3 regions of the Staphylococcus sp. EG-SA-2 genome follow, and region 3 is predicted to be linked to each of the others. Evidence: predicted binding sites of a transcription regulator. Region 3 holds the regulator's gene; each other region holds the start of a gene.
What was found. The regulator LexA, encoded in region 3, represses DNA repair genes until DNA is damaged. The targets are predictions, from matches to a motif close to CGAACATATGTTCG.
Positions count from the first base shown of each region.

Region 1: IDG60_RS21460 (Y-family DNA polymerase) is a predicted target of LexA. The motif match lies at 1,187-1,200, and genes of this name have one in related genera.
Region 2: recA (recombinase RecA) is a predicted target of LexA. The motif match lies at 4,779-4,792, and genes of this name have one in related genera.

Region 1 covers NZ_JACYHC010001349.1:595-9,224, forward strand. The annotation lists gene IDG60_RS21460 (Y-family DNA polymerase) at 1-1,124, opposite strand, end outside; gene IDG60_RS21465 (2-hydroxymuconate tautomerase) at 1,272-1,457, shown strand; gene IDG60_RS21470 (LCP family protein) at 1,545-2,528, opposite strand; gene msrA (peptide-methionine (S)-S-oxide reductase MsrA) at 2,665-3,174, shown strand; gene mprF (bifunctional lysylphosphatidylglycerol flippase/synthetase MprF) at 3,377-5,899, opposite strand; gene cozEb (cell elongation protein CozEb) at 6,380-7,588, opposite strand; gene IDG60_RS21490 (hypothetical protein) at 7,581-7,748, opposite strand; gene glcT (glucose PTS transporter transcription antiterminator GlcT) at 7,723-8,574, opposite strand.
Region 2 covers NZ_JACYHC010000219.1:6,672-15,301, forward strand. The annotation lists gene yfmH (EF-P 5-aminopentanol modification-associated protein YfmH) at 1-679, shown strand, start outside; gene ymfI (elongation factor P 5-aminopentanone reductase) at 679-1,383, shown strand; gene IDG60_RS02080 (YmfK family protein) at 1,488-2,315, shown strand; gene IDG60_RS02085 (helix-turn-helix domain-containing protein) at 2,334-2,726, shown strand; gene pgsA (CDP-diacylglycerol--glycerol-3-phosphate 3-phosphatidyltransferase) at 2,760-3,338, shown strand; gene IDG60_RS02095 (CinA family nicotinamide mononucleotide deamidase-related protein) at 3,562-4,713, shown strand; gene recA (recombinase RecA) at 4,878-5,921, shown strand; gene rny (ribonuclease Y) at 6,275-7,834, shown strand; gene IDG60_RS02110 (hypothetical protein) at 8,131-8,346, opposite strand; gene IDG60_RS02115 (TIGR00282 family metallophosphoesterase) at 8,520-8,630, shown strand, end outside.
Region 3 covers NZ_JACYHC010001127.1:17,968-26,597, reverse strand. The annotation lists partial or broken gene IDG60_RS18830 (AAA family ATPase) at 1-572, opposite strand, end outside; gene sbcD (exonuclease subunit SbcD) at 576-1,697, opposite strand; gene IDG60_RS18820 (CcdC family protein) at 1,821-2,288, opposite strand; gene IDG60_RS18815 (hypothetical protein) at 2,382-2,480, opposite strand; gene IDG60_RS18810 (YneF family protein) at 2,467-2,709, opposite strand; gene tkt (transketolase) at 2,987-4,975, opposite strand; gene IDG60_RS18800 (DUF896 domain-containing protein) at 5,096-5,335, opposite strand; gene sosA (DNA damage-induced cell division inhibitor SosA) at 5,472-5,705, opposite strand; gene lexA (transcriptional repressor LexA) at 5,848-6,471, shown strand; gene IDG60_RS18785 (CAP domain-containing protein) at 6,851-7,867, opposite strand; gene guaC (GMP reductase) at 7,889-8,630, opposite strand, start outside.

The DNA.
Region 1 (8,630 bases), on a different contig from region 3:
TTGCGTTGGTATTCATCTTCAAACAGACTTAACTGTCGCTCATCCTCATTAATAAATTGACTCAAAGATATACTTAGCGTACGATATAGTGCTTGTTTATTACATAATTTATCTGCGAAATGCATTACTACTTTATAAATATCTTTTTCTAAGTTTGTTGGATCTTTCAAAGTATATTGCTTATGTACACCGCCTTCATCACTATAGCCAAAGGCAAAATGTATCGTTCTTGCCACTTTTTTTCTTGCTCGAACTCTGCTAGCAACATCTTCAATTAACTCTTGCATTACTACTTTTGCTTCATCAAAATGATAATCTCTCATTAATATTTGACTTTTGCATATCGATGGATTGCTGATCTTGTGCTTTTCACGTACTTTACTCTGATCTATCCCATTCGCATGTAGATGCATATCAACACCTAAAATACCGAACTCTTTTTTTAAAAATTTATATGGATATTTCGCTAAATCTCCTATAGTAAAAATTCCTCTTTTATTCAATTTGGCTTCTGTTCGACGATTAATACCCCAAAAATCTCGCAAGGGCTGAATTGGCCATAATTTCGTTGGTACATCTTGATATCGCCATTCAGCTATACCATTTTGACTATGCTTCGCTTCAACATCCATAGCAATTTTACTTAATAACATATTAGAACCAATGCCCACAGTACAATAAATGCCTGTTTCTTCATAAATTTCACGTTTAAGTCTTTCGCAAAATGCATGTACTGTAGAACTAAATCTATGATAGCTATCAGTAACATCCATAAAAAATTCGTCAATACTATATTGGTGTAAATCTTCAGGTGGAATATAACGCAATGCAATCTTAGAAATAGCAACTGAAACATTAAGATATTTACGCATACTTGGATTGATAATGTAAATATCATTTCTATGTGGTATTTCAAACAATCGCGACCCTGTCTTGATGCCTAATTCTTTTAATTTAGGTGTCGCAGCCAATATTACAGAACCCTGACGCTTAGTATCTGCAACAACAGCTAACTTTGTTTCTAATGGATCTAGCCCCTTTTCAATACAAGAAACACTCGCAAAAAAACTTTTTTGGTCAATACATAGAACATCCCTATCTTCTAATAAATGATAATTATACACTGTTATTCCTCCCTTACTTGAACCTTATTATATACGAACACGTGTTCTATTTCAACTATTTTAGAACAAATGTTCTGTTATTTTGCAAATGAATTTTTAAGTATTACATGATATACTCAAATTAATAATGATTAGGAGGTTTGGATGATGCCAATCGTCAATGTAAAATTATTAGAAGGTCGTTCGGATGAACAATTAAAAAATTTAGTTAGCGAAGTAACTGACGCCGTAGAAAAAACAACGGGGGCAAATAGACAAGCAATTCACGTTGTTATAGAAGAAATGAAACCAAACCATTATGGTGTGGCTGGCGTAAGAAAGTCAGATCAATAATTCTTCATAAGATGCATGCCAATTAATTCTTTGAAAACGAACAAGGCGACTTCTATCTGAGTATGATAGAAATCGCCTTGTTTATTTTTAATCTTCATCTAAAAAGTCTTTAATAGCTTGTTTATTTGTGTTTTTATTAATCTGTAATGCACTACCATCAGTATTTGTATTGACATCTTCGTATGAGTTCTTGATTGGCACAGTCAATGACTTAACATCTTTTTCACCTCGGATGCCAAAACTCAAACCTGTTTGGAAAATCCCTGAATCAGGAATGTTTGTATTCACATAGCCTCTTAAAATACCTGCAACTTTTGGTAATTTAACAACTGTTCTAAAATTAACCATTTCTTTTTTCAATGTTTGCATCACTTGTTGCTGACGTCGCACGCGTCCGAAGTCACCTTCAGGGTCGTGACGGAATCTTGCATAACCAAGTAATTCTTTACCATTCAACCTATGGTTACCCTTTTTCAAAGATACACCAATATTTTTCGACATATCCTTTTCGACATTAATTGGTACACCTTCTGGCATTAATTCATCAATCATTTTCTCAAATCCAGTAAAATCAACTACTGCATAATATTCAGGATTAATTCCTAAATTTTTATCAAGTGTTTTTCTAAGTAGCTCTGGACCACCTAAAGCGTATGCTGAATTAATTTTGTGTTTTCCATATCCTGGAATATCTGCATAAATATCACGCATGACAGACATCATTTTCATTTTTTTATTGATAAAGTCATATTGAACAACCATGATAGAATCTGTTCTTGATTGTCCACCTTGTGCTTTATCTGCACCGAGTACAAGAATAGAAATTTTACCATCATTTTTTACTGGTCCATTAAATTGATGTACTTTAACATCTTTCGCATGTTTCTTGGCATATTCTACACCGCTATTGTAACTATGTACAATATATACAACTAATGCGATAAGTAAAATTACAACAATCAGAAGAATGATAGGTAATTTCCTAATTTTCTTCTTCTTTTTTCGCTTAGGCGCCGAAGTGCGATGTTCACTTTGACGTCTATATTCGTTGTCATTAGTTTCTTTATCCATATTTACCTACCTTATATCTTCAAAAATAGATTTTTGTGTACTATAATAATCACATATTAACGTTATATAAAAACAATTCAAAAAGCAAGTGATTTCTTAATAAATCGTACTAAGGTCTAATGAAAGGATGTCAAAAATGAATATTAATACAGCTTATTTTGCCGGAGGTTGCTTTTGGTGTATGACGAAACCATTTGACACCTTTGACGGCATAGAAAAAGTAACTTCTGGATATATGGGCGGACATATTGAAAATCCTACTTACGAACAAGTAAAATCAGGTACGAGTGGTCATTTAGAAACTGTTGAAATTCAATATGATGTTGCATTATTCTCATACAATAAGTTATTAGAAATATTTTTCTCAGTCATTGACCCATTAGATACAGGTGGTCAATATCAAGACCGTGGTCCTCAATATCAAACAGCTATTTTCTACACTAATGATCATCAAAAAGAACTCGCTGAGACATATATCGAGCAGCTTAAAAATACGATTAATGCTGATAAGGCAATTGCAACAAAAATATTACCAGCGTCACAATTTTACAAAGCCGAAGACTATCACCAAGATTTTTATAAGAAAAATCCAGAGCGCTATGCAGAAGAACAAAAAATACGCCAAGAATACAAAAATAAGCAATAACATTTATACTTGATGAAACTGATTGGGCTGATAATAAAAGTTAGGCGACTTAACTTAAGCTCATTTCAATATTAAAATACGGTACAGATAGGAAACTTAAATATTCTTATCTGTACCGTTTTTTATAAATCATTCTTTATAGAAACCAAAAAATCCAAGCGCTTCAGGCATAACTGTATACCTCTTAGCACTTGGATTTTAATTATTTGTGACGTATTACACGCATTACTTTAGAAAGTGATTCCCAAAGCGAATTATCTTTACGATAAACTAAAAAGCGTGGTTCCCAATTCGGATTATATTTAGATTTATAACGACGTAATCCTTGGAAACGATATAGACCGTTGAAATGTTCAAAGACACGGCCTGCAAGTCGTTCTCTTAAATATGAATAATGCAATTGACCAACGTTCGATAACGTTGCCATACCCATATTAAATTTTGTATAACCTTGTTCTTTACTCCAAAGTAACATGTGCAAGTATAATCCATCCATTAATGGTAAATCTAACTCTGGCAACCATCTAATTAAATCGACTGAAATGGCATCATTAAAGTATGTTGGCATTAAACTACAGAATGCAATTACTTCATTTTCTTCATTTCGCATTACACCAATTGGCGCTTTAGATAAGTATTCTTCATTAAATTGACCCACAGAGAAATGCATTTCCTGACGATTATCTAGCCATAAATCACTTACATGTTGAAGCTCATTTATAAATTCAGTTGAAAACGGTGGTTCAATAATTTCGAATGAAATATTAAGTTCATCGAATTTGTTTAAAGTCGCTCTAAATCCACGGCGTTTTTTACCTGAAGTTGAAAATTGCGTTAAATCAATAATTGCTTCTTCACCTAATTTGAAAAATTGGTTACCGAAATTATGATATAAAGGCATGTGTTGATCTGTAACTTGATAGAATATAACATCATAGCCTAAATACTCAGCGTAATTATAGAATGCTTCTAACAATTCATCAAAGGCATTTTCATCACCTAACGGATCTCCAAGAACCACTAATGAACTTGCTTTATAACGATACATTAAAAATGCTGTTTTATTTTCATTAGTGAAAAACTGCTTGTCACCACTATATATCAAGTGACTCAAATAATTACCGCCGTACTGATTAATAATCTCCTCGCAATCTTCAATTTTAGAAGAAATACGTACTTTGCTAAATTGATAATCAAACAACCATGCAATCATACCTATGATGATAGCGATGATTAAAATCGTAAGCCAGAAGTAATAGCGCAATACAGATGTATGCATTTCAATCGTATAAATATCTAATGCATATAACGTTCCAGCAATAAATATATGGTTAACATATAAAATAAATAAACTGAATAAAAGCATTGCAACTATATTTCTCATTCTTACTGGGCGTTTCAACCTACGTGCTCTACGGAAAGCTACAATAAGCAGAACAAAAATAATAGCTAACCATGTTATTAAAATATATGAAGCGTAAGTGAAGAATGTCGCCACTGTGATTAATAAAATTGAAATCATAGCAAAGATAATGGCACGTCTACTTTGCTTATAAATACCAACTACATTCAGTAAAAGTAATAAACAAGCACTAGTATGAATTGCCAATAGAATATAATACGTTAAGTGATTTCCATCATATAAAGCATCGTAAACAATCGTTAAGTTATTTACAAAAAAGATCATACTTGTAAAGAATACTAAAATTGCTAATGATAATGATGGAATTTTAGCAATAATATCCTTTTGATAAGACATTAAAAATGACGTAACATCTTTAGCAGGAATAAAGTATTTAGATCCCTCAATGTACTTCTTAGCTGATGTACCAAATTCAAATGATGATAAAATTAATGCAATAATTACCGGTACAAAATAGTACGCAAAACGATATAGAAGTAGCATTAATAATACTTTTTCCTCAGGGACACCTAAAGTTTTAAATCCTAGTAATACAACTAAATCGAAAGCGCCGAAACCACCAGGAATAAAGCTGACTAAACCTGATAATGCAGCAATGATAAATATTGCAATAAAGGACATGAATGATACATGAGCGTCAACAATTACACCACAGAAATATAATACAACTGCAGCTGCTAACCATTCAACACACGACACTAAAGTGCAGTACAATCCTACAAAACGATTGTTTTTATCGGGTGGTCTAACCATTGAATAAATAATGAATAATGGTAAGAAAAATGACACTACATATAATACCCATCTTACCCATGTAATCTTATCTAAGATTAAAGATGCATCGAAAACATGGAATACAATTAGCAATGATAATAAGCTTAAACCTGTCAACATTGAAATAAGTATTAAGGATATAAAGTGAACTAATTTCTTTTTATCATGCGTATAGTTTTTATAAACCATTGCTCTAACGCCTGCACCAATAAAGCCACCGAAACCTACAATCGCATTCAATGCATTGATGATATAACTTACTCTTAAAACTTTGCCTAAGGATATATCCATTTTTAAAGCTCTAGATAAAATCACATCATACATTGATAGAATAACAAGCGATGCCCCACCACCAATAAATAGTAACACTAAGGACATACGGTTAATCTTACTAAATTCAACCAACGTATCTTTAAAGTTAATACCAGATAACTCCCGATACAATGTGATTGCTACAAAAATAAATAAAGCTGTAGCAAACGTAATTTTTAAGATTGAAAATATTTTGTTTTTAACTTCCTGATTCATTTTTTCACATCAATTCTAATTATTTCTGTTATAAATCAAAATATATCATATAAACCATAAAAATAGCATATCATTTACCTTTGATTTATATAACACTTTTGTCATATTGATATCTGTATTAAGAAGTAAATAGAAAATATTTCTATCTCAAACAGAACAATATGGTTATCTATACTGATTCATATTTAACATAAAGAAAATGATGAATCAATACTTATGAAAAATATTATTAATTAACAGCCGATTATGAGTGCTTCTTAATATATTAAAAATACCACTTATTTTTATTTTCGACATAATAATGAAGTACTAATCAAGTGGCAAATACTCGTTTCATTATGCATGTGCTTTATAAACGGCTAAACTTTCGTAAAAATTTATAAGCTAAACATGTGCTGATAATCATAAATGTAACTGCCCAACATTATAAGCACCATAAAAAATACCAACAAACATATAGTCATTGGTATTTTTTATTACTTATTCAACTATTTTATTACTTTCTTTAATATCATATTCACCTACATCATTACCATAGAAACGATTGTATCGACGTTTAAATAATTGGAATAAATGAGTAACTAATACTTTTAAAATAGCATATCCCGGAATACCTAAAATAACGCCTACAATACCAAGCAATTTGCCTGCACACAGTAAAATGAAAATGATTGTAAGTGGATGAATCTTAAGTGTTTTACCCATGATATTTGGTGAAATGAAGTGCCCTTCAACAAATTGTACTAAAGTCCATACTACTGCTAATTTTAAGAGCATCCACGGCGATGTTATAGCAGCTATTACAATAGCTGGAGAAATCGCTATAGTAGGCCCTAAATATGGTACAACACTTGTAACTGCCGCAATACTAGCTAATACTAAGCTATATTTCAACCCGATAACCGAATAACCGATAAACAACAGTATACCGATACAGAATGAAACGATAATTTGTCCTTGAATGTATGAACCAACTTGAACACTCATTTTTTCAAGTAGATCATGAAAATCTTTTCGGAATTTCGGTGGCATAATATTCGTTGAAAATTCTTTGAAGTGATGTCCATCTTTAAGCATAAAGAATAGTACAAATGGTGTTGTGACAATCACAACGCCAATATTAGCAATCGTTTCTGCAAACGTTGCAATTTTAGACCCAAAGCCATCTGTAAATTCACTTAACATAGATGGTATTTTCTTAGGTAAAGAATTTAACCAATCATTAATTTGACTATAATACGAAGAGAAAAACGTATTATTTGCTATTTTATCAATAGAATTAATTAATTTTTCTAGATATTGCGGTGAATTTTTAACTAAACTATCTACTTGCGAACCAATAATAGGTATCAATAAATTAACAATTAACGTAATAACACCTACTACAGCTAGATAAATAATAGAAATACCTGCAACTCTTGGTATTCTATAACGTTCCATCATATTTACGATTGGGTTAAATAGATAGAATAGAATTAAAGAGACGATGATAGGTGCTGCTATCGTCTTAAAAACGATGATAAAAGGATCAAAAACATATGATACTTTTTCGAAAATAAAAATAACAATACCCAACAATACTAGCGCTATTAATGAGAAGACTAAATCATTCCCACCAACAAACTTCATATACCGTGATTCGGTAAATTTTAAAAAATTCTTTCTTATATTCTTTTCATTTTCATTCAATTATAGATTCACCACCACTTAAAATATTCATAAGATGTTGTATAAAAACAGTCCACTTATGTAAAATTACTAACATCAATGATACCATACAAATACCCTTTACAGTAACGAAACGCCCGTGTAATACACTTAATTTAGGATTGATTAATCCTTTCTTCAAAATGATGAATGTGTAATGTTAAATATATAATTTCAGACTCACTGATATTAACATCAAATTGTTTTTGTATCATAGTTAAAATTTTATATGCTGTGTTATAGCAAATCGGATAGTGATTTTTAATCATAGACACAAAATCATCTTGTGCATGTATATATTCTTTTCTTCTTAATCGGCGAATTAAAAATTGTACGTGCCTTATAAAACGTTGGTATTGTAATGATTCCTTATCAACAGTTGTCACAAGGTCTGATTCAATGATATCTATACCTTTTTTAATAACATTATTGATCAAGGTCATCTCATGCATAGATAAATCTTCTGTATTAGATGCAATATGTAATGCAATAAATCCTATCTCATCTTCAGGAAAATGTACATCTAATGCTGCATTTAACTGATCAATCACCTGTTTAGCAATATGATATGCATCACTATATAACTGCATAGTTTCCATAACAAATGGATTGCTAATAACTTGATTTTGTTTTAAGCGTTTATAAGCAAATATAATATGATCCGTTAATGAAACTACAAGTTGTTTTGAATCAACATTCATCGCAGTATTAGAAATAAAATTCAACGAATCAATAATTACTTGTAATACATTATCATCAGCGATTTCAACTAAACTTTTATAATGTGCTTTTTGTTGCTCACTTTCTAATTTATAAATTTTCTCTATTGTAATAGTTTGGTCGTTTAACGCCATTCCCTCTTTTTTGTTAAAACCAATACCTTTACCGATTAAAATAACTTCTTGATCATTATTAGTACATACTACGACATTGTTGTTCAATGTTTTAGTAACAATATATTCTCCCATTATCATCACCTATTTTTCTATTATTAAGATTATATATCGGAAATGTCTAACTTGAA
Region 2 (8,630 bases), on a different contig from region 3:
TGTTGTTGGTGATGTGAATCCAGAAGAAATATGTCGAATAGTAAAACAACACGAGGATGCTCGTAATAAAGTTAACCAACCCAAAATCGAACGAGGACTTGTTGATGAACCGGAGGATGTTAAAGAAGCATTTGTTACTGAATCTATGAAAATTCAATCACCAAGACTAATGCTTGGTTTTAAAAATAAACCATTACAAGAAGCGCCTCAAAAATATGTACAACGTGATTTAGAAATGTCATTATTCTTTGAGTTAATTTTTGGGGAAGAAACAGATTTTTATCAGAATTTATTAAACGAAGGACTTATCGATGATACATTTGGTTATCAATTTGTACTAGAGCCGACGTATAGTTTTTCAATCGTGACAAGCGCTACTGAAGAACCAGATAAATTAAAAAAATTATTATTAGATGAGTTGCGTGATAAAAAAGGCAATTTCCAAGATGCAGAAGCATTTGAACTTTTGAAAAAGCAATTTATAGGTGAATTCATATCAAGTTTAAACTCACCTGAATATATTGCTAATCAATATACTAAATTGTATTTTGAAGGTGTTAGCGTGTTTGACATGTTAGACATTGTTGAAAATATCACGTTAGATAGTATTAACGAAACGTCATCGTTATATTTAAATTTAGATCAGCAAGTCGATAGTCGTTTGGAGATTAAAAAGTAATGAAAGCATTAGTATTAGGTGGTTCTGGTTCAATTGGTTCTGAGATAGTCAAACAATTATTAACTGATGGATTTGAAGTTTATGTGCAATATTATCGTACTGATATAAATGAATTAACTAGCAAATTTAATGATGATAAAGTTCGTTTTATACAAGCGGATTTATCTCAAACAATTGATATTGACAAAACATTTGGTGACATTAAATCATTAGACTGTTTAATATATGCAAGTGGTCAGTCTTTATATGGTGTTTTACAAGATATGAAAGACCATGATATTGATGCATGTTATCAGTTAAATGTCTTGCAATTAATTCGATTATGTAGATATTTCGTTGATGTTTTACGTCAAAGTGCCAATGGAAGAATTATTGTAATTTCATCAATTTGGGGTGAGACAGGAGCTAGTATGGAAACTATTTATTCGGCGATGAAAAGTGCACAATTAGGTTTCGTTAAGGCGCTTAGTCAAGAGCTTGCACTAACATCAGTGACAGTAAATGCTATCGCACCTGGATTTGTAGCCGGTAATATGGCAAGTGAGTGGCAAGAAGATGAACTTCAAGCAATGATAACTGAATTACCACAACAGCGATTGGTTTTACCGAGTGAGGTTGCTCATACATGCGCCTATTTATATCACTCAAATGCTAGAAGCGTTACTGGAACTATACAGAAAGTTAATGGTGCTTGGTATATTTAAAATATAGAACTATTTTTATGAGCAAATGTTTTTATGATTGATGTTATAATATGAATATTACAATGAATCATAATTTGTTAATTAAACAAGGGGTGAGGTTCACCATGACAGTTGCAGAGAAAAAAGAATGGTACCTAGAATACGAAATTGAAATTAATAGACCGGGTCTTTTAGGTGATGTATCTAGTTTATTAGGTATGTTAGGTATAAGTATTGTTACAATTAATGGTGTTGATCAAGGTAAACGAGGCCTTTTAATTAAAACAGACAATCTTGAAAAAGTTGAACGTTTTGAGCAAATAGCTCGTGGTATAAATGAAATTGAAATAACAAAGCTTAAAAAACCAGAATTAAGAGACCGTCTTGCAGTTAGACATGGTAGATATATTGAGCAAGATGCAAAAGATAAGAAAACCTTTCGATTTGAGCGTGAAGATTTAGGCTTGTTAGTAGACTTTTTAGCTGAATTGTTCAAAGAAGAAGGTCATAAGTTGATTGGCATTAGAGGTATGCCACGGGTTGGTAAAACTGAATCAATTGTTGCGGGAAGTGTTTGTGCACATAAGAGATGGTTATTTATTAGTTCTACTTTAATAAAACAAACTGTACGTAGCTCTCTAATTAAAGGGGAATATGATGCCAATCATGTATACATTATTGATGGTGCAGTTACTGCCAGAGAATCTAATCCAAAACATCAAGAGCTTGTTAACGAAGTTATGACGTTACCATCAATCAAAGTCGTTGAACATCCAGATTTATTTGTTGAAACAAGTACTTGTACAATGGAAGATTTTGACTATATTATCGAATTGAGAGAAAATGAAAATCAAGAAATACATTACGAAGAAATGAAGAAACAGACAGTCCAAAGTAAGAATAATTTAGATTTTGGAGATCCGTTTGGTGGTGGTTTTGGTTTCTTCGAGTAAGTGTAAGGAGGCTATGAATTGAAAACGGTCGGTGAAGCGCTAAAAGGTAGACGTGAAAGGTTAGGAATGACTTTAACAGAATTAGAGCAACGTACTGGAATTAAACGTGAAATGCTAGTGCATATTGAAAATAATGAATTCGATCAACTACCGAATAAAAATTACAGCGAAGGATTTATTAGAAAATATGCAAGCGTAGTAAATATTGAACCTAACCAATTAATTCAAGCTCATCAAGATGAAATTCCATCGAACCAAGCCGAATGGGACGAAGTAATTACAGTTTTCAATAATAATAAAGACTTAGATTATAAGAGTAAATCAAAAGAGCCAATACAATTATTAGTAATCATGGGTATTACAGTTTTAATAACTTTATTGTTATGGATCATGTTAGTTTTAATATTTTAACAGAAATAAATTAGTGAGAAATGAGGATGTATAATGAATATTCCGAACCAGATTACGGTTTTTAGAGTAGTGTTAATACCAGTTTTTATATTGTTTGCGTTAGTTGATTTTGGATTTGGCAATGTGTCATTTCTAGGAGGATATGAAATAAGAATTGAGTTATTAATCAGTGGTTTTATTTTTATATTGGCTTCCCTTAGCGATTTTGTTGATGGTTATTTAGCTAGAAAATGGAATTTAGTTACAAATATGGGGAAATTTTTGGATCCATTAGCGGATAAATTATTAGTTGCAAGTGCTTTAATTGTACTTGTGCAACTAGGACTAACAAATTCTGTAGTAGCAATCATTATTATTGCCAGAGAATTTGCCGTAACTGGTTTACGTTTACTACAAATTGAACAAGGATTTGTAAGTGCAGCTGGTCAATTAGGTAAAATTAAAACAGCAGTTACTATGGTAGCAATTACTTGGTTGTTATTAGGTGATCCATTGGCAACATTGATTGGTTTGTCATTAGGACAAATTTTATTATACATTGGCGTTATTTTTACTATCTTATCTGGTATTGAATACTTTTATAAAGGTAGAGATGTTTTTAAACAAAAATAAATATTTGTTTATACTAGATTTCATTTTCATATGGAATCTAGTTTTTTTAATCCCAATTTTAGAAATTAGCCACGCAATTGTTTATAATGATATATTGTAAAACAATATTTGTTCATTTTTTAGGCAAATGTGTTGTAGCATCTGATACATTGAATCTAAAATTGATGTGAATTTTTAAATGGAATACATGAAAAAAGAATTAAACGATACAAGGGGGATATAAATGTCAATTGCCATTATTGCTGTAGGCTCAGAACTATTGCTAGGTCAAATCGCTAATACCAACGGACAATTTCTATCTAAAGTATTTAATGAAATTGGACAAAATGTATTAGAACATAAAGTTATTGGAGATAATAAAAAACGTTTAGAATCAAGTGTACGTCATGCGCTAGAAAAATATGATACTGTTATTTTAACAGGTGGCTTAGGTCCTACGAAAGATGACTTAACGAAGCATACAGTGGCCCAGATTGTTGGTAAAGATTTAGTTATTGATGAGCCTTCTTTAAAATATATTGAAAGCTATTTTGAGGAACAAGGACAAGAAATGACACCTAATAATAAACAACAGGCTTTAGTAATTGAAGGTTCAACTGTATTAGCAAATCATCATGGCATGGCTCCAGGAATGATGGTGAATTTTGAAAACAAACAAATTATTTTATTACCAGGTCCACCGAAAGAAATGCAACCAATGGTGAAAAATGAATTGTTGTCACATTTTATAAACCATAATCGAATTATACATTCTGAACTATTAAGATTTGCGGGAATAGGTGAATCTAAAGTAGAAACAATATTAATAGATCTTATCGATAAACAGACTAATCCTACGATTGCGCCTTTGGCGGGAAGTCATGAAGTATATATTAGATTGACTGCAAATGCCGACTCAAAAGAACAAGCACAATCATTGATTCAACCTGTTAAACAAGAAATTCTTGATCGTATTGGAGAATATTATTATGGTTCAGATGACACATTAATTGAGCAAGCTGTAATAAAGAAAATTCATGAACCTTTTGTAATATATGATGGTATTACTAATGGTGCTTTATATCATCGATTGAAAGAAGTGGATTTAAACGATGTTCTAAAGGGTATGATTAATCACAATGAAAACTTTGTTGATATTAATAAACCTATTGAGCAGCAATTAAAAGATGCAGTGCAATTTGTTAATAAATTGTTTAATGTGTCATCAGCAATTATTCTATTAGAGTATGATGGTGTAGTCCATATAGGCTATGATAATAACTTTGAATTTAAAACTGAGCAATTTAAAATGTCTAAATCTAGAAATTTATTAAAGAACAGAAGTCAAAATTATGCGCTCATAAGATTATTAAATTGGCTTAGAACAACAAATTAATTGTATTATCGATAAAAATATAAGCACGTTTGTTCGTTTTTGCGTTTTGATTTCAAGATTTTATACGAACAAATATTCGCAAAACACTTGTATTTTATTTTGAATCCTTGTATAGTATTGATAAGATAATTAAAAGATAGCAATTTCAATTAGGAGGTCTCGCTTTGGATAACGATCGTCAAAAAGCTTTAGATACAGTAATTAAAAATATGGAGAAATCTTTCGGTAAAGGTGCCGTAATGAAGTTGGGTGACAATATAGGTCGCCGAGTTTCAACTACATCAACTGGTTCAGTTACATTAGATAATGCGCTAGGTGTAGGTGGCTATCCTAAAGGACGAATTATTGAAATTTATGGTCCTGAAAGTTCTGGTAAGACAACAGTAGCGCTTCACGCTATTGCTGAAGTACAAAGTAATGGCGGGGTGGCAGCATTTATCGATGCTGAACATGCTTTAGATCCAGAATATGCTCAAGCATTAGGCGTAGATATCGATAATTTATATTTATCGCAACCGGATCATGGTGAACAAGGTCTTGAAATCGCCGAAGCATTTGTTAGAAGTGGTGCAGTTGATATTGTAGTTGTAGACTCAGTTGCTGCTTTAACACCTAAAGCTGAAATTGAAGGAGAAATGGGAGACACTCACGTTGGTTTACAAGCTCGTTTAATGTCACAAGCGTTACGTAAACTTTCAGGTGCTATTTCTAAATCAAATACAACTGCTATTTTCATCAACCAAATTCGTGAAAAAGTTGGTGTTATGTTCGGTAATCCAGAGACTACACCAGGTGGACGTGCATTAAAATTCTATAGTTCAGTAAGACTAGAAGTACGTCGTGCAGAACAGCTTAAACAAGGACAAGAAATTGTAGGTAATAGAACTAAAATTAAAGTCGTTAAAAATAAAGTGGCACCACCATTTAGAGTAGCTGAAGTTGATATTATGTATGGACAAGGTATTTCTAAAGAGGGTGAACTTATTGATTTAGGTGTTGAAAACGACATCGTTGATAAATCAGGAGCATGGTATTCTTACAATGGCGAACGAATGGGTCAAGGTAAGGAAAATGTTAAAATGTACTTGAAAGAAAATCCACAAATTAAAGAAGAAATTGATCGTAAATTGAGAGAAAAATTAGGTATATCTGATGGTGATGTTGAAGAAACAGAAGATGCACCAAAGTCATTATTTGACGAAGAATAGTACACAAATTTATATCTATAGTTAAACTTAGCAAATATCCTTATAGGATTGATTGAAAGTGATATTCATCTCATAAAGCTAGAATAATATCTAACTTTATGGGATACACTACAAATCGAGACTATAAGGTTTTTTATTTTATTTATTATTACATTATCAATAGTTTTATAATCGAGCTTCAAAACTTTAGAAAATAGTAGAAATAGCATTCAATATAGTGCAAAAGTGCAAATTGATAACTTGACACTTATCTCCTATAAACCGTACAATTAATTTGTATGATTTATATATAATTTCATAAAGTCATATTGAATTTCATATAAAGAGCAAACCCTAGAAAAGGAGGTGTTTGTGTGAATTTATTAAGCCTCCTACTCATTTTGCTGGGGATCATTCTAGGAGTTGTTGGAGGGTATGTTGTTGCCCGAAATTTGTTGCTTCAAAAGCAATCACAAGCTAGACAAACTGCCGAAGATATTGTAAATCAAGCACATAAAGAAGCTGACAATATCAAAAAAGAGAAATTACTTGAGGCAAAAGAAGAAAACCAAATCCTAAGAGAACAAACTGAAGCAGAACTACGAGAAAGACGTAGCGAACTTCAAAGACAAGAAACCCGACTTCTTCAAAAAGAAGAAAACTTAGAGCGCAAATCTGATCTATTAGATAAAAAAGATGAGATTTTAGAGCAAAAAGAATCAAAAATTGAAGAAAAACAACAACAAGTAGATGCAAAAGAGAGTAGTGTTCAAACGTTAATAATGAAGCATGAACAAGAATTAGAACGCATCTCCGGTCTCACTCAAGAAGAAGCTATTAATGAGCAACTTCAAAGAGTAGAGGAAGAACTGTCACAAGATATTGCAGTACTTGTTAAAGAAAAAGAAAAAGAAGCTAAAGAAAAAGTTGATAAAACAGCAAAAGAATTATTAGCTACAGCAGTACAAAGATTAGCAGCAGATCACACAAGTGAATCAACGGTATCAGTAGTTAACTTACCTAATGATGAGATGAAAGGTCGAATCATTGGACGAGAAGGACGAAACATCCGCACACTTGAAACTTTAACTGGCATTGATTTAATTATTGATGACACACCAGAAGCGGTTATATTATCTGGTTTTGATCCAATAAGAAGAGAAATTGCTAGAACAGCACTTGTTAACTTAGTATCTGATGGACGTATTCATCCAGGTAGAATTGAAGATATGGTCGAAAAAGCTAGAAAAGAAGTAGACGATATTATTAGAGAAGCAGGTGAACAAGCTACATTTGAAGTGAACGCACATAATATGCATCCTGACTTAGTAAAAATTGTAGGGCGTTTAAACTATCGTACGAGTTACGGTCAAAATGTACTTAAACATTCAATTGAAGTTGCGCATCTTGCTAGTATGTTAGCTGCTGAGCTAGGCGAAGATGAGACATTAGCGAAACGAGCTGGACTTTTACATGATGTTGGTAAAGCAATTGATCATGAAGTAGAAGGTAGTCATGTTGAAATCGGTGTAGAATTAGCGAAAAAATATGGTGAAAATGAAACAGTTATTAATGCAATCCATTCTCACCATGGTGATGTTGAACCTACATCTATTATATCTATCCTTGTTGCTGCTGCAGATGCATTGTCTGCGGCTCGTCCAGGTGCAAGAAAAGAAACATTAGAGAATTATATTCGTCGATTAGAACGTTTAGAAACGTTATCAGAAAGTTATGATGGTGTAGAAAAAGCATTTGCGATTCAGGCAGGTAGAGAAATCCGAGTGATTGTATCTCCTGAAGAAATTGATGATTTAAAATCTTATCGATTGGCTAGAGATATTAAAAATCAGATTGAAGATGAATTACAATATCCTGGTCATATCAAGGTGACAGTTGTTCGAGAGACTAGAGCAGTAGAATATGCGAAATAATTTTTGTCTCCCTCACAAATTAGTGAGGGAGCTTTTTTAAGTTGTAGTCTCAATCTAATTAGACAGCACTTTATCGGTAATAACTATAGTAAACAGTGGTTATTTGAAAGTAAGACGGACCTTATATTAAATAAGAAGTTATTGCTTTTAATAAAAATGTTTTAGGCTTCGTATTTACTATATTTATATTATGTAAACCTATAAAGATGAGTGCTTTTCTAACCAATAAAAAAGAAGAGAAGATGTAACACATCTTCTCTTCTGCAATATTAATTAGGATTTATTTCTAAGTTGAGTTATTTTAATTGTAAATCTGTTTTCTTTAATTCTTTTATAACTTCTGCAGTATCATAACAATTTGTTGCAATTGTTGAATATCTCTCTGCTAAACGATATGCATTAATGTAAAGCTTTAAACTTTCTTTAGCTATATCCTCTGCATCTTCGAATTTTGATGGGTTAGACATAACCACTAATTCTGCAAATTTTTCTGGATCAATATTAATAGACATGTATTTATTTACAACTCCTATTTATTTTGATGTCTTAATACTAACATATTGAAGTTTTCAGACAAAGTAATGTCTCTCTATAATTGAAGAAAAATAATTCAAAGAATTTAATATTTACTTTAAATATTAGAACGTATGAATTAAACTAGTATTTATGAGAGGATGAACAAAACATGAGAATAATGTTTATAGGGGATATCGTAGGTAAAATTGGACGAGACGCAATTGAAACGTACATACCTCAACTGAAGCAAAAGTATAAACCAACAGTTACAATTGTAAAT
Region 3 (8,630 bases):
AGTTCTTCTTTTAATATTTCTCGTATAGCTTCAAATTTTTCACTGTCAAACAGTGTTCTTAATATCCCTTGCTTTTCACGACTGTTTGATATTAAAAAGCGTTTGAATTCACCTTGAGGCAAAATAAACAATTGTCGGAATTGATCTGCATTTACTCCTAATAATTCAATAATGAATTGGGTACCTGAAATTACTTTACTTTCTCTAATTTCATACTTGCCATCCACCATCTCAAATACATCAAATTTAGCGTTCGTTTTTGTTGTATTACCTTCTTTGATATAAGGGCCTTGTCTATGCACTTTATAAATTCGATGATTTAATTGAAATTCAAATGTTACTGACATCGGCTGTTTACCATCAGCGAAATGACTTCTCAAATCATTTTCTTCTCTTTGTTCAGTTGATGCTTTACCAAACAAGGCATAAGTCATTGCATCAAAAATCATTGTTTTACCCGATCCAGTCTTACCACTTATTAAAAACAATTCATTATTATCAATTTTAGAAAAATCAATTTCTTCTTTTAAAAAGGGGCCGAAATTATTCAACTTTAAATGTAATGGTTTCATTCATTAATCCTCCTTTCTCAATTCGTTTTCTAAAATATTTTTTATCTTTTTAGATTGGATATCCGATAATTCTTTATCAGTTATATGTTTATAAAACATTTCGATAATTGACATGTCATCTTTTTCACTTATTTCTATAGCATTATTTTCTTCATTATAATTAAAAGTTTCATTCGTCAGCGCTAAAGTATTAGGATAAATTTGTTTTAAACTCATCATTGGATCAGTAATATGAGACATATTTTTAAGTTTAAAATGTAAATAATTATCTTTATTTTTCACATGAACTTTTTCATTAATAACATCATTATATTCGCCTGAGATAATTTCCAATTGTCTAAGTGGCTTAAGAGGAATAAATACATCGTTAATAATGCCATCATTAATTGTTAAACGTCTATACCCTTTAGCTTGACCCGCTTCCGAAAATGAATACTGCAATAAGGAGCCACTATATTTAATTTTGTCGTCTTCTATACTAAATGGATGATGCAAGTGACCTAGCATGACATAATCAAATATATCAAAAACACCTTTCTGAACTGATTCAACCGTTCCAATAGTTAATGGTCTTTCAGAATCAGATGTCTTTCCACCTTGAACAGTCAGATGACTAATTAAAATATTGACGGCATCTTCATCAATTTCCGGTGCTATTGTTTCAATACAGCGCGTAATTCCCTGTTGATGTGTTTCAATGGTGTCATCTTCAAAGTAGTGTTTCATTTCGCTCACAGTAGCATAAGGGAGTGTATAAAAATTAACCCCATTTATCTCTATTGGTGAATTAATCGATGTAAAATCTGTTCTTATAAATAACTGATTATGTTCAAACCAACTCGCCCCATAGTTTAACCTCTCTTTACCATCGTGATTTCCACTAATCATAATTATTGGTATACGCAGTTCTAAATTTAACTTTCCAATCGCTTGTTCTAATAACATGATTGCATCTTTACTTGGATATGTTGTGTCATATAAATCTCCAGCTATCACAATGATATCAGGTTCTTCTTCTTTCATTTTTTCTACGAACATATCTAAAATATACGCTTGATCTTCTAAAAGCTGTTTGCCATTTAATATTTTCCCTAAGTGCCAGTCTGCTGTATGTATAATTTTCATTACTGCCTCCATATAGAACATTTGTTCGCTTTTATTTTAATATAATCATTTCACCTTTTCAAGTAAAATTAAAACCACTCATTGACTGATTTAGAAGTCGATCACAAGTGGTTTTAAAAGTAATTAATTGATTAATGTTTTCTTTAGTTTTTTGTATTTATATAGCATTGCTGCTCTCCAAGGAACAATCATACAGAATGCTAATAAAAAGAACATGCCGCCTAATTCTCCAGGATCTATTTCATTACTAATGAATATTTTCATCACAGTACGAATGATAAGTAATGAAATCAAAATAACTGGAAATGCTTTAGATCGTTTCATATAAATTTCTGTACCTTTGACTTCAAATCGAGAAGTCCAAATTAGAACTGTAGAAAAAAGCAAACCAATTATAAAGGCTTCTAGCATTTCCGATCCTGTTAGCCTAAAATATGGAACGACGTACATCAATGCACCGGTCGCCATAAAAAACGGTGGCAAAACTATTTTTTTCTCATTTACCGGATAATTTTGAGCTTTCATACGAATAACTATAACTATAGTTCCCATAAATAAAGCTACAATGATTGAAAATATTAAATAGAGCACGCAGACACCTTCTCGTTAAATAAACTCTCTGTAAATCATACAAAATGAATTATAGCATTTCTCAGTCTATTCGTCATTTTGTTAACTTTAATTTTAATAAACATATTTGTTTTTATTAATTTGATTATAAAAAGAGGCCATTTCCATATCTGGAAAATAGCCTCTATCAATTGCGAATTTACTTTTTCGCACTCTTCATATTTTGATCCATATTTTTATTCATCATCGTCATCATTTGATTAATTTTCTTCTGAGAAGGTTTTTGACCCATTTGCATCATCATCATACGAAGCATTTCTTCGTTGATTGGTGGGTTTTTCTTCAAGTAGTCCATCATATATTTTCTAGCTAAAAGGAAACCTCCAATTAAACCTAAAATTAATGCAGCTACTATAAAAATAATTGCTAACCAAGTTGCCATTGTTTCACCCGCTTTCTTTATCCTACTGAATTTTACTAAATTCATCACATTATTTCAAGAACTAGTTTATTCAAGTATTTTAATATCGATACTAAAAATAATATCAAAAATCATGCTGTTATAACAGAGCTTTTAAAGATTAATCTGAAATAGTATACTTTCATAACTTATCACTTATGATGTAGTTTAAGTGCTATACTCTAAATTTCAACACTTTAAAAGAAGCCTAAGATTATGCATCCTAGACTTCTAAACATACTCGCTTTATAAATTATTCTTATAAGCTCATAACTTGGTTTAAGATATTTTCTTTAGTAAATCCATATTTTTCAACTACTAAATCGCCAGGTGCACTTGCGCCAAAGCCGTCAATAGCAATAACTTTACCTGCAGTACCTACATATTTATGCCATCCAAGCGGTGAAGCCATTTCAATCGCAACACGTTTTGTTACGCTTGATGGAATAACTGATTCTTTATATTCTTCAGATTGTTGTTCAAATGCATTCCAGTTAGGCATTGAAACAACACGCACTGATTTACCTTGTTTTTCAAGATCTTTAGCAGCTTCAACTGCAAGACTAACTTCTGAACCTGAAGCTAATAATAGGAATTCTGGTGTCTCTTCAGAGCCATAAACTGTATAGGCACCTTTTCGAACGCCTTCTTCAACTACATCTTCTGGTACATCTAAAACCGGTAAGTTTTGACGTGTCAATACTAATGAAGTAGGTGTAGATTCAGATTCTAAGGCAACTTCCCATGCTACTCTTGTTTCATTACCATCAGCAGGACGGATAACATTCATATTTGGAATAGCTCTTAATCCAGCTAATTGTTCAATTGGTTCATGAGTAGGACCATCTTCACCTACTGCAATTGAATCATGTGTGAAGATGAACGTTGCATTTAATCCCATAATTGATGATAAACGTAACGCTGGTTTTAAATAATCACTAAATACGAAGAATGTTGCACCATATGGATGTAAACCTCCATGTGCAGCCATACCATTTACAGCAGCACCCATAGCAAATTCACGTACACCAAACCACACATTTTTACCTTCAGGTGTTTCAGAACTATAATCTGTTGCATCATTTACATTGGATTTGTTTGAACCAGCAAGGTCTGCTGATCCACCAAAGAATGAAGGGACAGTTTTACTGATTGCTTGAATAACAGTACCAGAATCAGCACGAGATGCACCATTATGACCCAGTTCAAAACGTGGTAATTCATCCTTATAATTTTTAGGCAATTTACCACTAATCGCTAATTTAAATTCTTCTGCTAATTCAGGATATGTTTCTGCATATTTTTCTAATAATGAATTCCATTGAGATTCATCTTCATTAGCACGTTTTAACATAGTATTTTGGAAAATTTCGTATACCTCTTCTGAAACATTAAAACGTTTTTCAGGATCTAAACCGTAATTTTCGAATGTTAATTTTCTTTCAACTTCACCTAAAGGTGCCCCATGAACACCATTAGTTCCTGCTTTATTCGGTGAACCAAATCCGATTGTTGTTTTAACTTCAATAATCGTTGGTCCTTCTTGAGATTTAGCTGTAGTAATCGCTTTATCAATTTCTTCTAAATCATTACCATCTTTAACTAGTAAGTAATTCCAACCATATGCTTCAAAACGAGCTTTTGTGTTTTCAGAAAAAGCTTTGTTTAATTCGCCATCTAATGAAATATCATTTGAATCGTATAAAACAACTAATTTACTTAATTTATTATGTCCAGCAAATGAAGCTGCTTCATGCGATATACCTTCCATTAAATCACCGTCAGAAGCTAATACATATGTGTAATGATCTACAACATTATATCCTTCTTTATTAAATTTCCCTGCTAGGTGATCTTCTGCTAAAGCTAATCCTACTGACATAGCAAAACCTTGTCCAAGTGGTCCAGTAGTAACTTCTACACCATCAGTATGTCTGTATTCAGGATGGCCTGGTGTTTTAGAACCCCATTGTCTAAATTGCTTTAATTCTTCTAATTCTAAACTACCAGAAACATGTAACAAGCTATACAATAATGCTGAACCATGCCCTGCCGATAATACGAAACGGTCTCTATTGAAGTAATCTTTAGATTGTGGATTAAAATTCAGATGACGTGTCCACAAAGTGTAAGCCATTGGGGCAGCTCCCATAGGTAATCCTGGATGACCAGAATTCGCTTTTTCGATTGTGTCGATACTTAGTGCACGTAGCGTATCAACAGCTAATTGATCTTTTTCATTAAACATCTTGTGTATCTTCCCTTCTTCAATTTTATCAAATACATTATAACTTATTTTAAAATAAAAAGATAAGTAAAATACTTATTTCAAGTTATAATGTCAGAAAATTCTTTACAGATTTGTGATTTAATTTTTATTATCTCTTTTTTGTTGTATCTCTTTAATTTTTTCAGGTGTTACATCATTACCTTCTGGATCAATTACTTTAGTATTTTCAATTTGTTGTTTAAACCCTTTTCTAAAACTCTCAAGATAAGCTTTTCTTAAGGCTGTTTGCTCCTTTGCTTCTTCTTGAGTTAATCCTACTTCTTTTTTCTTTTTAGCTAACTCGTTAATTCTTTCGATATTCAAATCAGAATTACTCAATTAAAAAACCTACCTTCAATTTGTTTATTCAATCATTATAATACTTTAACAAAATATAACAAATTTAAGACCAGCAAAAAAGTAATAAAAAAACGCTATTTCGCAAAAATAGGCAAAATAACGTTGTGACAATGTATCAATTTATTAAAGCGAACACTTTCCCATCTCTTTGTTCGCCATTGTTTGTAGGGTCTTTATGTTCGTATGCTTTATTTATCGTATTGTTCTTAATTTGATGGTCAGTCATTTCGTACACTTGTTCCGAGTGAGCACTAACGTTCGCACTTAACAAGAATATTGCAAAGGCTGCACTTGAAACTAAAAATATGATGATATATGTTGATACGTTTTTATATTTATTGTAAAACATCATTTCCACTCCTAGAACATTTGTTTGTATAAGTAATTTATCAGAACTTATGTTCTGTGTCAATATTTTAACGAACAAATGTTTGTTTTGGTTGTGAATTAATGATATACTGTATTTAAATTAATTTAGGGAGTGCCTATATATGAGAGAATTAACAAAACGACAAAGCGAAATATATAACTATATTAAACAAGTTGTTCAAATGAAAGGTTATCCGCCTAGTGTTCGCGAAATTGGTGAAGCAGTTGGCTTAGCATCCAGTTCAACTGTTCATGGTCATCTTTCACGTCTTGAAGAAAAAGGATATATAAGAAGAGATCCAACGAAACCACGTGCTATAGAAATTGTAAGTGATCAAACAAATGATAATATTAATATGGAAGAAACGATTCATGTGCCAGTTATTGGTAAAGTCACAGCAGGTGTTCCTATTACCGCTGTAGAAAATATTGAAGAGTATTTTCCATTACCTGAACACTTAACATCGACACATAATAGCGACATATTCATATTAAACGTCGTAGGCGACAGTATGATTGAGGCTGGTATATTAGACGGAGACAAAGTAATTGTTCGCAGTCAAACCATAGCAGAAAATGGAGACATTATTGTTGCTATGACTGAGGAAGATGAAGCAACTGTCAAACGCTTCTATAAAGAAAAAAATCGTTATCGATTACAACCTGAAAATAGTACAATGGAGCCAATTTACCTCGACAATGTTGCTGTAATTGGGAAAGTAATTGGTTTGTACCGCGAAATGTAATATTTTAAACCGTTATATATTATCGTAATTGTTAAACCCTCATTTTTATAAATTTTGGACCTCTTGAAAAAGTTTCGTTTTCAAGAGGTTTTATTTATTCTAATCTAAATTCAGTTCAAACAGAAATTGCGAATTGTTAGATAATCTCATTCTTTAATATAAATTTTGAATTACAGATTCCTGCAAAATGTTACACAAATTAAAACTCGCCCCCGTAATAATTTACAGGAGCGAGCCATTATTATTTTTTTCTTTCTTTTTTATTAAGTATATCTTTGACGCGTTCAAGTATATCCGCATCTTTTGGTTTATCTGTTGTCATCATGTTTATCTACTTCCTTACAGACAAACATTACCCTTTAAACTCATACCAAAAACATTAACCAGTATAATTTTCTGTCCAAAAAGGTTGTTTTTCATCATTAAAATCAACACCAACACCTAATATTTTAAACGTATCATTTAAAATATTTTTTCTGTGACCAATAGAATTCATTAATCCTTGATGTGCATAGATACTACTAACTTGACCATATGCTAAATTCTCTCCGGCTGAGTTAAATGTAATACCATCTTTTTTCAATCGATCAAATGGTGATTGACCTTTTAAATTTGTATGATCAAAATAATGATTTTTGGCCATATCTTTACTATGCTTACGAGCAGTTTCAGAATTCTGTTTAGAATACTTCAATGTAGATAATTGATGTTGTTTTCTTTCAGCATTAACTAAATCAAAATTTTGTAGTTCAAAACTATCTGCAAGCGATTTCGAAGGTGCTCCATATTGTTCTTTTAATCTATTTTCCATAGCATCACTTACTTGTAAAACAGCTGTTACATTATTACGTCGATGCTTATCATAAAATACCGTCGTATAAATGTGATTTTTATGGAAAACATCATATTCTTTATTATTTTGTTCGTAACGCACTCTACCTTTAACAATCTCTGTTTCTGGTTCGCCTAATCTTTGCCTTACAACCGATTTAGGTGTATTGTATTTAATTTTTGATTTTGAAGTGATTATATTTTGATTTGTATATAACGCATTAACTTTATCTTTCATGTAACTTATCATTATAAAATTATTGTAATCGTCATCATAATACGTATACCACTTCGTACCATATTCATTAAATGTCACTCTTTTTGGTTTATTTAATGTTTTCTCAACATCTGATTTCGACATGTTCATTTGTATATTATTAAAGGCAAATTGTTGTTTCTTCGGTGTATCCAATTTATTTTCCGCAGAAATTGTTTCTTTATTGATGTGAATGTCAATATATTGTCTTACTTCATTTTGTAAATGAATGAATGGTTTAAATTCTGTTATTGGCGCAATGATAATAATTGATAAAAACGCAACAACAGTTACTATGAATTTTTTAATTTACATCACCTACTATAAATATTAATCTCTATCACCGTTGAAAATAGAGTTTCTAACAATAACATAATCTACAGTACGTAATGATTTCAAGTCTTTTCCACCGGCATATGAAATTGAGCTTTGTAAATCTTGTTGCATTTCTTTTAAGGTATCCATTAATGAACCCTTATGTTCTACAAACATTTTTTTACCTTCTACATTTTTATGTTCGCCTTTTTGAAATTCAGATGCACTACCAAAATATTCTTTATACTGTTTACCATCAAGTTCTACAGTTTCACCAGGTGATTCTTCGTGTGCCGCAAATAATGAACCAATCATGACCATTGATGCACCAAATCTAATTGATTTAGCGATGTCGCCATGCGTTCTTATACCACCATCGGCAATCAAAGGTTTACGAGCTGCTTTACTACATATGTTTAATGCCGCTAACTGCCAACCACCAGTACCAAAACCTGTTTTAATCTTTGTAATACAAACTCTACCAGGACCTATACCGACTTTGGTAGCATCAGCACCAGCATTTTCTAATTCTCTAACACCTTCTGGCGTACCAACATTACCAGCAATAACAAAACTATCAGGTATATGGTTTTTTATATGTTTAATCATGTTTATCACTGAATCTGAGTGACCATGCGCAATATCTATTGTAATATATTCGGGGATTAATTTTTCTTGAGCTAACTTTTCAATAAAATCAAATTCCGCTTTCTTTACACCAACTGAAATAGATGCAAATAAGCCTGAATTTTGCATA